Regions from separate parts of the Paenibacillus sp. NPDC056722 genome, predicted to be linked through region 4. Evidence: predicted binding sites of a transcription regulator. Region 4 holds the regulator's gene; each other region holds the start of a gene.
The links. The regulator LexA, encoded in region 4, represses DNA repair genes until DNA is damaged. The targets are predictions, from matches to a motif close to CGAACATATGTTCG.
Positions count from the first base shown of each region.

Region 1: ACFRAM_RS13430 (DNA polymerase IV) is a predicted target of LexA. The motif match lies at 1,223-1,236, and genes of this name have one in related genera.
Region 2: ACFRAM_RS23940 (YhjD family protein) is a predicted target of LexA. The motif match lies at 1,559-1,572, and genes of this name have one in related genera.
Region 3: recA (recombinase RecA) is a predicted target of LexA. The motif match lies at 1,838-1,851, and genes of this name have one in related genera.

Region 1 is NZ_JBHTYV010000004.1:432,311-435,456, reverse strand. It holds gene ACFRAM_RS13430 (DNA polymerase IV) at 1-1,135, opposite strand, end outside; gene ACFRAM_RS13425 (YitT family protein) at 1,265-1,846, opposite strand; gene ACFRAM_RS13420 (DUF3231 family protein) at 2,024-2,542, opposite strand; gene ACFRAM_RS13415 (hypothetical protein) at 2,728-2,943, shown strand; gene ACFRAM_RS13410 (ABC transporter substrate-binding protein) at 3,130-3,146, shown strand, end outside.
Region 2 is NZ_JBHTYV010000013.1:108,223-111,368, reverse strand. It holds gene ACFRAM_RS23950 (helix-turn-helix domain-containing protein) at 1-1,230, opposite strand, end outside; tRNA gene ACFRAM_RS23945 (tRNA-Leu) at 1,333-1,416, opposite strand; gene ACFRAM_RS23940 (YhjD family protein) at 1,598-2,044, shown strand; gene ACFRAM_RS23935 (hypothetical protein) at 2,122-2,340, opposite strand; gene ACFRAM_RS23930 (hypothetical protein) at 2,454-2,771, opposite strand; gene ACFRAM_RS23925 (xanthine phosphoribosyltransferase) at 2,876-3,146, opposite strand, start outside.
Region 3 is NZ_JBHTYV010000001.1:432,314-435,459, forward strand. It holds gene ACFRAM_RS02065 (regulatory protein RecX) at 1-582, opposite strand, end outside; gene recA (recombinase RecA) at 700-1,764, opposite strand; gene ACFRAM_RS02075 (competence/damage-inducible protein A) at 2,035-3,146, opposite strand, start outside.
Region 4 is NZ_JBHTYV010000001.1:274,541-277,686, reverse strand. It holds gene ACFRAM_RS01350 (SOS response-associated peptidase) at 1-524, opposite strand, end outside; gene ACFRAM_RS01345 (sporulation protein YjcZ) at 972-1,073, shown strand; gene ACFRAM_RS01340 (L,D-transpeptidase) at 1,153-1,491, opposite strand; gene lexA (transcriptional repressor LexA) at 1,654-2,280, opposite strand; gene ACFRAM_RS01330 (LysM peptidoglycan-binding domain-containing protein) at 2,609-3,022, shown strand; gene ACFRAM_RS01325 (DUF896 domain-containing protein) at 3,133-3,146, shown strand, end outside.

The sequences.
Region 1 (3,146 bases), on a different contig from region 4:
CCCGATACCGGGGGCGGGTCTCAAACAGCGTCAGCTGGTACTGGTTCTCATCGCTAAGCTCAGACAGACTGAGGTTCACCCGGCGTACAGGCTGGCCGTCCCAATGTCGCCGGAAGAGGGCCACGGCCGCCTCGTATACAAGGCTTGTGGCGTTGGTGGGATCACTCATTTTGCTTTGTCTGGAAAAGCCGGTCGGCGCTTCGAAGCTGGCGCCTTGGCAGCCAACGGATACGACGGCGCCATTCACCGCGAGGCGTCGGCAACGCCTGCATACCAGCTCTGCGAGTTCCAAGAGCACGGTCTTGATCTCAGCTAGCGTGTGATAATCGCGGGGCAGTGTCATCTGATGACCGACACTCTTGGGCGGAGCCTCGTAGGTTGCCGGATGCACGGGGCTATCGTCCAGACCACCGGCGATTCGCCAGTAGAGCTCTGCGTCAATATCGCAGTTCTTGTGGAACTTCTCACGCATGCGCCATTTCAGCTCGGCCAGGGGCATTTGGGCGAGATGGCCGATTGTTGTAAGGCCCATACTATGAAAATGGGCTGACATACGGCGGCCCACCATGAACAGGTTGCCGATGGGCTGCGGCCAGAGCAGTTCCGGGAGCTGCTGACGTGCCAGGGTGAAGAGGCCGCCCTTGATTTTTTTGGCCCACAAATCGCAGGCCATCTTGGCCGTGACCTTGGAGTAGCTGATGCCGATCCGCGCATATACGCCGGTTTCTTTGGAGATTTGGTCCTGAATAGCAGCGGCAATCTGCTGCGGACTGCCGAACAGGGAGGTGCTGCCTGTAATATCTATAAACTGTTCGTCGATGGAGTAGGGCTCCACGAGGTCGCTGAAGGTGCGCAGAATGCCAGTGATTTGGGCGGAGACATCAATGTAATGCTGCATGCGGGGCCGGACCACGATGAGTTCAGGGCATTTGGCCAAGGCTTCCTTCAGAGTTTCAGCAGTGCTTACACCCTGTTGCTTGGCGAGGGGGCAGGCGGCGAGAATAATACCGCTGCGTCTGGCCGGGTCTCCGGCAACGGCGAGGGGTTTGCCGTTGTATTGGGGATTGGCGGACTTTTCGACTGAGGCATAGAAGCTTTGGCAGTCGGACAGCATAATGATGCGTTCTTTATTCATATTCGTCACTCTCCAGGTAAAGGCAGTAGAAGCAGATACGTAGAGGCGTTATTTTGACGGGCGGGATAGTTGATTGTTATTATAATACGAACATATGATCGTGTATATGCATATTTATTTCCATTCGTTTCAGTCTTGCAGGGTGCAAAGTCCGGTAGCCACTGCGCCGGAGGCGATGGTGAAGAGGGAATGAACAAAGGTCTCCTTGGAGATCAGCAGGCCGCCAGCACCAATGATCATAGCATCCGTCACGAAGATGATGACCCCGACGTTCAGTGGCACATAGCGGGTAATAAAGTGGGCAAGCAGATCTGTGCCCCCGGTGCTGGCTTCAAAGTGCAGCATCAGCCCAAGGCCGAGTCCCATCAGAAATCCGCCGATAATTGCACTTGAGATGGGTCCAAGTTCTATGTAATAGAGGAAGTGGTACTGGAAAGGGGCCACGAGCTCAATAAGCAGAGATGAACATAACAGGCCTATCAGGCTATTGAGGAAGACATCGCGGTTCTTGAGCCAGGCCAGCAAAAACACGGGCAGGCTGCAGACCACAATGGCGATTCCGATATTGATACCATACAAATAGTTGATAATGAGAGCTATGCCGATAATTCCGCCATCCAGAACTTTATAAGGGACAAGGAAAAAGTTGGTCCCTGCGGCAATAAGCAAACTTCCCAGCAAAATGATGGCGTATTTGGACCATGACCTCATATTCAACATCTCCACATTTAGGCATGTCTTATGAATATGCTTGTCATTGGTAAAAAATTGCTTCTGAAAGAAGAAAAAGTCTTACCATGAACCTCCCATTACCATGGGGCCGCGTAAGCGGAGGATGCCTTCAATAATGGAAAAAGACCCTGCTTGCGCAGGATCAGAGAGAAGGGATTAGACCGGCACGGGTTCCGGGCGTTTAAGCTGGAGCGGGGGCGGGATGAGCCAGCCCTTCTGCTTATTGATCCGTAGGAGTGCGAGTCCAAGGGAGGCCATGGCGGCATGAATCTTCATGAAGAGGGCGCCGACATCCTCGCGGATGGACATGCCCATAATCTGGCTGCATTCGACGAGGCTCATGGCCACCCCGGCAGAGAGCGCAGCGGCAATCTCGGGATCGGAGAATCGGGCCCCTGCTGGAATGTCCGCCAGCTTGGTGGAAGGCCGATCCGGCAGTGTAGGGGTAGGGAAGACGCCGGAGGCTTTAAGGAGCTTGTCGCATTCTTTGATTTCCCCCTGAGCCTGATCCATCAGATCATCAATAATTTTCTTCAAGTCCTGATCGCCTGCATGATAATGGTAGGCCTGGAGGGCGGATAGCGTCATTTTTGCTTTGGCGGAAAATTGCCACACACCGAAGATTTCGCCGTAGTGCATGGGTTCGTCTTTAGGATTGCCACTTAGAATGCCCATTGCGTATTGCTCCTTTATAAATAGTTTATGATCGTGTAAATAGCTTGTCCGGCAACAACTGTTTTATTCCGCTATTGCTGCGGGAGGGAATTTAAGGCTTGCAGCAGTGATTAAATACAGCTATATTATTAATAGTAATTATTACTATTAAATAAGCGCTAAGGTCAAGGAGCGAATAGAAGAAAATGGATTTTACATATAGAGTGCTGGAAAGTGATATCGATCTGCTGGCCTCGGCGTTATCCGAGACTCTTGTAGCGGTGGCTGTCAAAGGCGGGGAAGCAGAGGATATTCTGGAGCTTGGCGGACGGATTTGCGAGTATACCCCTAATTGTGTTCGCATCCGTGGGTTGTCATACAGCCGGGAGCTGTATGAATTTCGTGTTCTGACAGGCGGTTGAGTCTGGCAGAAGGCGAGAATAACAGCTCAATCACAACATAAGGGACCCCGCTGTCGACAAGCGGGAGCAATCGTTTGTATAAGAAATCGGGAGAAAAAGTGCATTGAACAAAGGATCAGCTGTAGGTTACCATTGTTCTTGTCATCATATGAGAATGATAATCAATTACAGTTGAGGTGGAGAAAGATGCTTAGATGGGGTCA
Region 2 (3,146 bases), on a different contig from region 4:
ACCTTGCCTGAACGAATAAGGAATATTCTCCCGAATGACTTCAGCTTTCTTATCGTAACGGCCGAGCCAGCTCTCTGCTTCCTTATCCCGGTCCAGAAACTCGGCAGTCCTTTTCAAATGCTCTCTCCAGCTTACAGAGTGCCAGGGTAGGAACAATACAGGCGCTATCTGACGAAGCTTCTTTTTCTCTTCATCGGGAACCATTTCATCTAGTGCAACAATCCGATCTGGCCTTGCTCTCCATAAGGCTTCCCTATTGAAATCGTAGTCATGTCCCAAAGGCACCTTAATGTCAAAACGGTATTTCTTGCGGTAATCGTCACTCCAGGTCTGATCAATTGGAGCAGCGTACGGAATGATCTGTAAACTAAGTAGTTGCCCGACATTAGGCCAGCTATATGCTGCTACTTTGCAGGTTCGATTCGCAATATAGATACTTGGCGACATTCCTACATGCTTTTTAAACTGGCTGCTGAAATACTGGCGATCCCTGTAACCGACCTCTTCAGCAACTTCTTGCAGGGATTGGCCTTCATCCAGTAAACTTTTAGCCTGATTCGTGCGAAGCTCTGTCAGATAATCCATAGCGCTTTGACCGAATCGGTCTTTAAATGACCGCATGAAATAATACCGGCTCATACCGGCAAGCTCAGACAAGTGATCGACCGTGATCCCTTCTCGAAAATGATCATTTATATACATACGCACTTGATCCAGCGCAGCCTCGTGTTGGCCTTGGTTCTTGAACAACAGATGCAAGAGCTCCTGAAATCCCGCCTGACTGACAAAGCGGTCTGCAGCATCGTCCGTATGCCAGTGAAACATTATTTTCTCACAGAAAGACAGTAGCAGTGTGTCTGCATTCACGCTCACCCGGGCCAGATCCGGCAATATACGCCCCTGCTGAGCACCATATTTTTCGGGAGTATCCGTTTCTACATGAAACCGATACAGCACTTGATCCCCATCTGAATCATAAGTTGTTTCCACTCGCTGCCCGGGCATCACGATATATACGGTATGAGGGGTTAGCGGGTACAACATGCCATTAATGACGATATTGCCGTGCCGCTTGGCAGCAACAATAAGCACATAAGCAGGAGCAGTTTCATACAACAGACGGTAAGTCGAACGCTCCGTTTCTCGGAAACAGTCTTCCAACCTGATCCAGACACGGCTGAGCAGTTCTTTATGCTGTGGTCCTTCCTCGCGTTCTTGAAGCGGAGTCATCTCCACCCTCCCTTAGTTTTGTAATGTCACTATTCCGATTATGCAAAAAGCCCCTGAATTGCCACAAGGACAAATTCAAGAGCTCTTTGATTACTAACTTGATGCGGTCGAGAGGACTCGAACCTCCACGGTATTGCTACCACACGGACCTGAACCGTGCGCGTCTGCCAATTCCGCCACGACCGCATATTATGAAGTCCACATTCTCTTGGACACAAGAGATATCTTACCATGCGAATATGATCATCGTCAACTAATTTTTAAAAATGATGTCACTCAACATTTTCTGTATAATTATTGCTTTTATTAGTGGAAAAGATGTATAATGAGAACAAAGGTTCGCATACTATAAATGAGGTGATTTATAATGGCGACTACTAAGCGTAACAACTCCAATTCAACCGAAGAAATTACCAAAGATGAACTGTCCCTTGTGAGAAGCTACCTGCTGCTAACATTTATCCATAAAGTATTTGAACGCGATTGCCGGGTTATCAGCAAGAGCGGTCTGTTCAAGACACCTCAGCTCTATATAGAGCTTGTCTCCGGCGCTGCCAAGAAGGCCTCGTTAATGTTGCAGGAGGTGAATCGTGAGCTGACTTCCCGCCATCTGAAGATCAACACCGTGCGTCAGGATCAACGTGGTGTAGAAGCACAATACAATTGCAGAGGGTATATCGGAGAGATGAATATCCTCTGGCCCTGTTTCCGCAGAGAGATGATGCTTCGTATGCGTGCCTATCTCGGCCTTGCTACGGACTCCTCCATGGTCTCCCGAGAAGAAGATGTGGTACAGTTAGCTTTATCTATATAATCCCTGTGGAATTCCCCGGAACACAGAACAGCTCCCTGCCAGGATGAATGGCCAGGGAGCTGTTTAAGTTATCATTACTATATATTATCGGGATCTCTTCTCGGTTCCTTGGCAGGCTGAATCAAGTAATTTCGATCAAGCTTGACCACATTTCTGTTAGGGCGGCGAATCATCACTTGAGACTCGTCCCATGCCAGTACGATTCCTCTAATATCGTTGCTGGCAATGCCGTCGCGTACCACACGTACTTTCTCACCGGAGATGCGGTAGGCATCTAGCTGTTCATCGCTAATCATGGTCATTCCCCCTTCTACGATAGCTTATCCGAATTCCTTTCATAAAACAAAGACCCAAATGAGAATTCACCTGGGTCTCCTGCTCGTAAATCCGTTATTCCTGTGTCTGTTCCTTATATCAGCGCTTCATTCTTCTCAAACCAGAAATCGAGAACTTTAGCGGACATCACACGTTGCTCCAAATACTCTACCTGGTTCGCCGTAAACTTCTCTCTCCAGGCGTAGGTCAGTTCTTCACACAAGCTTGTAATGGTCAACAACTCCGACCAAGCTACATAGCGTTTGTACCAAAAAAACTGAGGATGTTCAATCATATAGGGGTACAGATCGTCAAACTCCGTATGTTTGCAATCCAGCGCACGCTCGAAGTGATCCTTGGCCTCGGTTAATTTATCAATAAAAAATTGCTCTGTCACCGGTTCTTTCCCCATTGTGACGCCTCCTCTCCTATGTCTAAGCTTTATTATAAAGGAAAAATCATAGGGTGAAAAGAAGTTGTTTGGAAAATAGGCTTGTGTTTTGTTTCCACTGCCTTCTAGTCTTCGAAGACAACTGTTCCTTCATTTAGGGAACTGATCCGGACTAAGGATTCCAGACGAATACCTTGTTCGCGGATGGTGCGCGCTCCTGCCTGGAAGCTCTTCTCCACAACGACCCCTAGGCCAACCAATTCTGCGCCGGAACGTTGAATAATTTTGATCAATCCCCGCGCCGCATCTCCATTAGCGATGATATCATCAATAAACAGAATCTTATCCTCTGGCGAAACAAATTGACGGGAAAGCATAATGTCGGTAACTATTCCC
Region 3 (3,146 bases), 160 kb from region 4:
CATATTCCACTTCTTTCGTCCTGTCTGGAGTGCACTCGCCAATTCGTCCTCCGGGCTGATATTCTCCAGCGCTTCTGCAATCAGTGACTTATCGATTCCTTTCTCACGCAGCTCCTGCCGAATCCACATCTTACCCTTGCGCTGGTTCGTGAGGCGCTGCTCCGCCCACTGCTTGGCGTACAGCGGATCATCAATAAAACGTTCCTCCTGCAGCCGCTGCACCACTTCCGCAATAATAGTCTCTCCTATTTCCTTCTGCCGTAAACGGCGGGCCATCTCCTGCGCAGTTCGCGGCTTGCGCTCCAGATAGCGGAGACCTTCTACATAAGCGCGCTGGCGCTCATCCGCAACTACAATCTCCTCCAGATCAGCCTTGATAAAAGAATTGCCCGTGATCATCCGGTATTTAATCATGACATCTTCATGAACGGTCATCGTATACGGGCCGAAATGAATGATGTAGCGGTGATCCGACTTCTTCTGCCGCTCTACCCGCGTGATTTCAAGCACCCCATCATCCGGAAAATCAGATAACACCTGCTCCCCCTGCTCTTCCGGCTCCGAATCAAGTTGTATAACCATGTTGCTTGTCACCTCATTGCAATTATCGTATACCTTCTTCAACGTCTTATGATTATGAAAAGACACCCTGTTATGTCGTTCACAGGGCGCCTATACTTAGCGAATATTCAATTCAGACTATTCGATTTCCATCAGCAGATTTTCTTCTTCTTCCTGCTCTGCTGCAATCTCAGATTCACTTGGAGCAGCCACAATCGTCGTCAGATTGCTGGCTTCACGAATCTTGTTCTCAATCACGAGGGCGATGTCCTGATGTTCTTTCAGGAACTGCTTAGCGTTCTCCCGTCCCTGACCAAGACGTTCGCCTTCATAGGAATACCAGGCACCACTCTTGTTTACGATATCCATCTCTGTACCGATATCCACAAGACTGCCTTCCTTGGAAATCCCTTCACCGTACATAATATCAACATCCGCCTGCTTGAACGGAGGCGCTACCTTGTTCTTAACAACCTTGATTTTCGTCCGGTTACCCACAACATCGTTGCCCATCTTGATACTCTCTACGCGACGTACATCAAGCCGAACGGATGAATAGAATTTCAGAGCCCGGCCACCAGGAGTTGTCTCAGGGTTACCGAACATAACACCAATCTTCTCACGAAGCTGGTTAATAAAGATCGCAATGGTGTTCGATTTGTTGATCGCACCAGACAGCTTCCGCAGAGCTTGAGACATTAGACGAGCCTGCAGACCTACGTGAGAATCTCCCATGTCGCCTTCAATCTCTGCCTTTGGCACCAAAGCTGCCACGGAGTCAACAACAATGATATCTACCGCTCCACTGCGGACAAGCGCTTCAGCAATTTCCAACGCCTGTTCGCCTGTATCCGGCTGCGAAAGCAGCAATTCATCTATGTTCACGCCCAGCTTGTTAGCATATCTCGGGTCAAGTGCATGCTCCGCATCAATAAATGCAGCTTGTCCCCCAAGCTTTTGTACTTCTGCAATTGCATGAAGCGCAACTGTGGTCTTACCGGAAGACTCCGGTCCGTATACTTCGATAATACGTCCCTTCGGAAATCCGCCAATCCCCAATGCGATATCCAGTGCCAAAGCTCCACTAGGTACAACTTCCACTTGCATGTGGGTGGATTCGCCTAGTTTCATTACAGAACCTTTACCGAATTGCTTTTCTATTTGACGAAGCGCCATCTCAAGCGCCGCACGACGATCTGACAATCAGACCACTTCCTTCACTGTTGTTTATAATATATATAATAACGTGTTTTGAAGACCTTGCCAAGCTTTTTTTCGAACATACATTCGTTTTTTTTGACTTTCGGCCTATCTCTCCCTTTTATTGTAAGCCCCCTTCCGGTTGCAAATAATAAGAGCTTCGCGGCCAGGAGAATCATCTTACCATGATTCTCAAACAAAAAACCGCGGCATAGAAAGCTCTGCGCCACGGTTCTTCCGTATGTGTCAATTATACAACGTCTTCCAAAGAGATTACAAGTCGGAGCCTTCCAGCGGAGTCTCCACCTGCCGCTCCTCCAGCCTGCGCCAGAGACGATACAGCAGTGCTTTTACCGAACGCAGCCGGATATTCTCGCGTGTACCCTGCAGATTCAGCTCATACACTTCAGTCTGGCGGTTCCGCTCGGCAATTCCGATAAAGACGAGTCCCACCGGCTTGCGTTCAGAATAACCCGGTCCGGCAACGCCGGTAACCGACAGTCCGAAATCGCTGTCCGCAATCATTCTCACCTGCTCGGCCAGCACCTCAGCAACCTCACGGCTAACGGCGCCCGGAGCATTGGTGCCCTCCAGAAAATCACTCGGTACGTTCAGGAGCTTCTTCTTGATATCGTTAGAATAACAAACGATGCCACCGGCGAACATCGACGCGCTGCCGGGAATATTCGTAATGCTTTCCATCAGCAGGCCGCCAGTGCAGCTCTCCGCCGCACTCAAAGTCAGCCCTGCATCCGCCATCCAGTCCACAATCAATTGTTCCAGAGGTACGTCAATGTTCGCATACATATGTTCCGGAAGGATATCCTTGATCTGCTTTTCCAGAACATCCAGCTTCTTCAGCGCGTCATGCTCTGAAGGGGCCTTGGTGGAAATGCGGACCGTCACCTCGCCCTCCTTGGCATAGGGAGCAATCGTTGGATCCGTCTGATTGCGGATCAAATCAATCAGCTTGTCCTCCAGCAAGGATTCACCGATACCGGCAAACTTGAGCATTTTCGAGTAAATCGGCATTTCGTCCGTCAGCGCATGCTGCAGTAGCCATGGTTTGGCCTTGTCCGTGAACATTGGCTTCATCTCACGCGGAGGTCCAGGCAGAACAATATAATACTTATCCTCATGCGCCAGAGCTACGCCCACGGCCAAGCCAATCTCATTGGGAAGTGGAGTTGTGCCTTCAATAATCAAAGCTTGCTTGCGGTTGTTCTCTGTCATTACGACCTTACGTGCGTCAAAAAAGCGCTGTACATGATCCATGGCCAAGGTATCGATATGCAAACCACGACCCAGCGCCGCAGCCAGAGCGTCTTTGGTAAGATCGTCTTCGGTGGGGCCGATACCGCCGGTGAAGAGGATCAGATCCGCAC
Region 4 (3,146 bases):
TCGCTTTCATCTTCCGGTCGCAGAATAACAGGCATTCGGTCATGAATCTCTGCCATTAATGTATTGGGAGTGGTTGTGATAATCGTGCAGGTGGCCAGCTTCTGGCCTTTCGGGTCCATCCATATATCATATAGAGCAGCCATAGAGAAAATACTGCCGTCCGACATGCCGATTCTCATGGGCTGTTTGCGACCGTCTACCTGTTTCCAATCATAATAGCCGTCAGCTGGGATCAGGCACCGTCGTGACGCCACGAGTTTCTTGAACGAGGCTTTCTCCAATAAAGACTCCCCGCGGGCGTTGATCATCTTGTTGCCAATCTTGTCGTCCTGCGCCCAGGATGGGACAAGGCCCCAACGCAGTTCACCGATTCGGTTGCCGGTGCCTGTATGAATCACAGCCGGTATATGCTGCATGGGAGCGGCATTGTATCTGGGGGCATAATGAAGGATACTGGCGTCATTCGTAAGATATCTCAACATTAGTTCTTCAATAGAAACTGTAATGGTGTAACGTCCACACATGATGAAAGCCCTCCGAACATTAGTTTTTATCAGTGTACTATACTTCCGCGCCAGAAATAAATAAGATCTACCTTTGTGTGGACCTTTTACATTTCCCTCAAATGTAAGCTTTCACCTCTAATACAGGAGTACATTTTCTTTTCCAATTTGCCCATACTTCGTAGGGTATTGTTACATATTCTGTTCTGTAGTCATTAATCTGAAGGAGGAATTCACATGGGTGCAGAACATTGTGGACCGGTAGTAAGTCCTTGGACATCTACAGGAACGATTTTGGTGCTTTACATTCTGCTTGTGATCATTTTGAGTATTTGCTGGATTTAATGAAGAGAAAACTGAACTAATCTGACAATAAGTTAGCCGGGAAGAAAAATCATCTTATCTCAAGGGCGGATCTTTTGTTACTGCAAAATTTGGTGTCTTCATAAAAAAAAGGAGGAATTACTCATGGGTCAATATGCTGGAGGATACGGTTTGGGCACATCTACTGCTGCAATCTTGGTTCTTTTCATCTTGTTGGTTATCATCACTAAATCTTTCTGGCTTTAATTTGATTGCGTCTCCATGTTCAAGCCGTCAGACATTGTCTGACGGCTTTTTGCATTTCGAATCTTCTGACACTGGGAGCTTAACGCCGTATAGTCACCTGAGTCCCAATTGGAACCAGCGCAGCAAGTGTCAGCACATCTTGATTAAACATACGAATACACCCATGTGAGACCTGATGTCCGATGGAAGAAGGATCGTTCGTCCCGTGAATGCCATAATGCGGCTTGGAAAGTCCCATCCAGAATACCCCGAATGGGCCCCCGGGATTGGGCTGTTTGTTAATGATCGTATAATCTCCCTCTGGTGTTGTGGTCAGCATGGTTCCGATTCCAACAGGGAAACCTCTGACTACAGAATCGTTGTCCAGCAAATAAAGCATCCGTTGTGTCAAATCGACGATAATTCGGTAATTGGGCATAGGATCAGCACTCCTTTGATATCAGGATATGTGCGGAGTAGGGGTGCCGTTAATGCGAAGTGTTGTTGAAAATAAAAAGGTTATCACAGTGAGAGAGTATGAATAAACAAAAGACTGCTCCGCGTAACGGAACAGTCTTCTAAATAGAGAATTATTGATGAGTTAGTGGACATCCCGGAACAATCCGATGACCTTGCCCAGAATGCTTACCCGATTCAGGCGCAGTGGCTCATAGGACGGATTCTCTGGCTGGAGACGAATATGATCGCGTTCCTTATAAAAGGTCTTGACGGTAGCTTCATCGTCTTCAGTCATAGCGACAACAATATCACCGTTATCTGCGGTTTGCTGCTGGCGCACAATGACATAATCGCCGTTCATAATACCAGCATCGATCATACTGTCACCAAGAACAGAGAGCATGAACACTTTGTTGTCACCAACGTAATGCGTTGGGAGCGGGAAATAGTCCTCGATGTTCTCCGTTGCGGTGATAGGCACCCCGGCGGTAACCTTACCTACAACAGGAACACGAGTAATCGTCTGGGCAAATTGATGGACATTCTCCGAGTCTTCCTGGCCAAGCAGTTCAATGGCACGCGGCTTTGTCGGATCCCTGCGGATCAGGCCTTTCTTCTCAAGACGGTCCAGATGACCGTGCACCGTGGAACTGGAGGCGAGGCCTACAGCTTCCCCGATTTCCCGTACGGAAGGAGGATAACCCTTGCTGCGGACTTCGTTACGTATAAATTCCAGGATCGCCAGCTGGCGACTCGAAATCTTTGACATCAGAATCAACCCCATATAGTAATGTTTGGGAAAATTATAACATAGAACTGTCGTTCGCACAAACATAAGTTCTAACGTTATCAATAGTTTAAGAGAAGCGAACAAGGATGAGAACAGTAGGGAGAATGGTATATTCAATAATTGACTAGTACGTTGAGGGAATGAGCAAGATCGGCAAGGGAAATAAGCACATCAGGATCATTTTTTGCATCCAAAAAGGCAATTTAAAAAGAGGGGAACAATTGTTCGAAAATAGTATTGATCAAAACACATGTTCGTGTTATATTGTTTTTGAAAGTAAGAACAAGTGTTTGGAGGATGATGAATCATGTTAAAGTACAGTACATACCATAGCATCTATGACGAGGGTACAGAAGTTGACTCTGCAGGACAAACTTTAGGTTCCGGAATAATAAATAGAATTCAAGAAATCCCCAAGGTGCTGTCGAAAGGATTAAGTCCGTTGTTTAGAACATTTAACTTCTATAAGATAGCTCTTTTTTTGCTGCTGATTGTTGCAGGATTTACTGTAGTAGGTAATGTGTTTGCTGGTCCCGTCAATCTTGCGAAGCAAGAGAAGAAGATTGTTGTTGCACCTGGAGACACACTCTGGAGCATTGCTCTCAAGAATAAACCGGCCAAGATGAAGACAGCCGTATATATAGAAGGAATTAAACGATCGAGCCAATTGACCGACAGTCATATTCGAGCAGGAGATATTATAACAGTGCCGTTATTTTAAGAACTTCATGATCATAGATAGGAACATCAGAGAGCTTGCAGGGGGTAAACCTTGACAAGCTCTTTTTCTCATGGCAAAGTTAGAATGAATTTATTAGGGAGGCGAAATCTTTGGATATAGATGT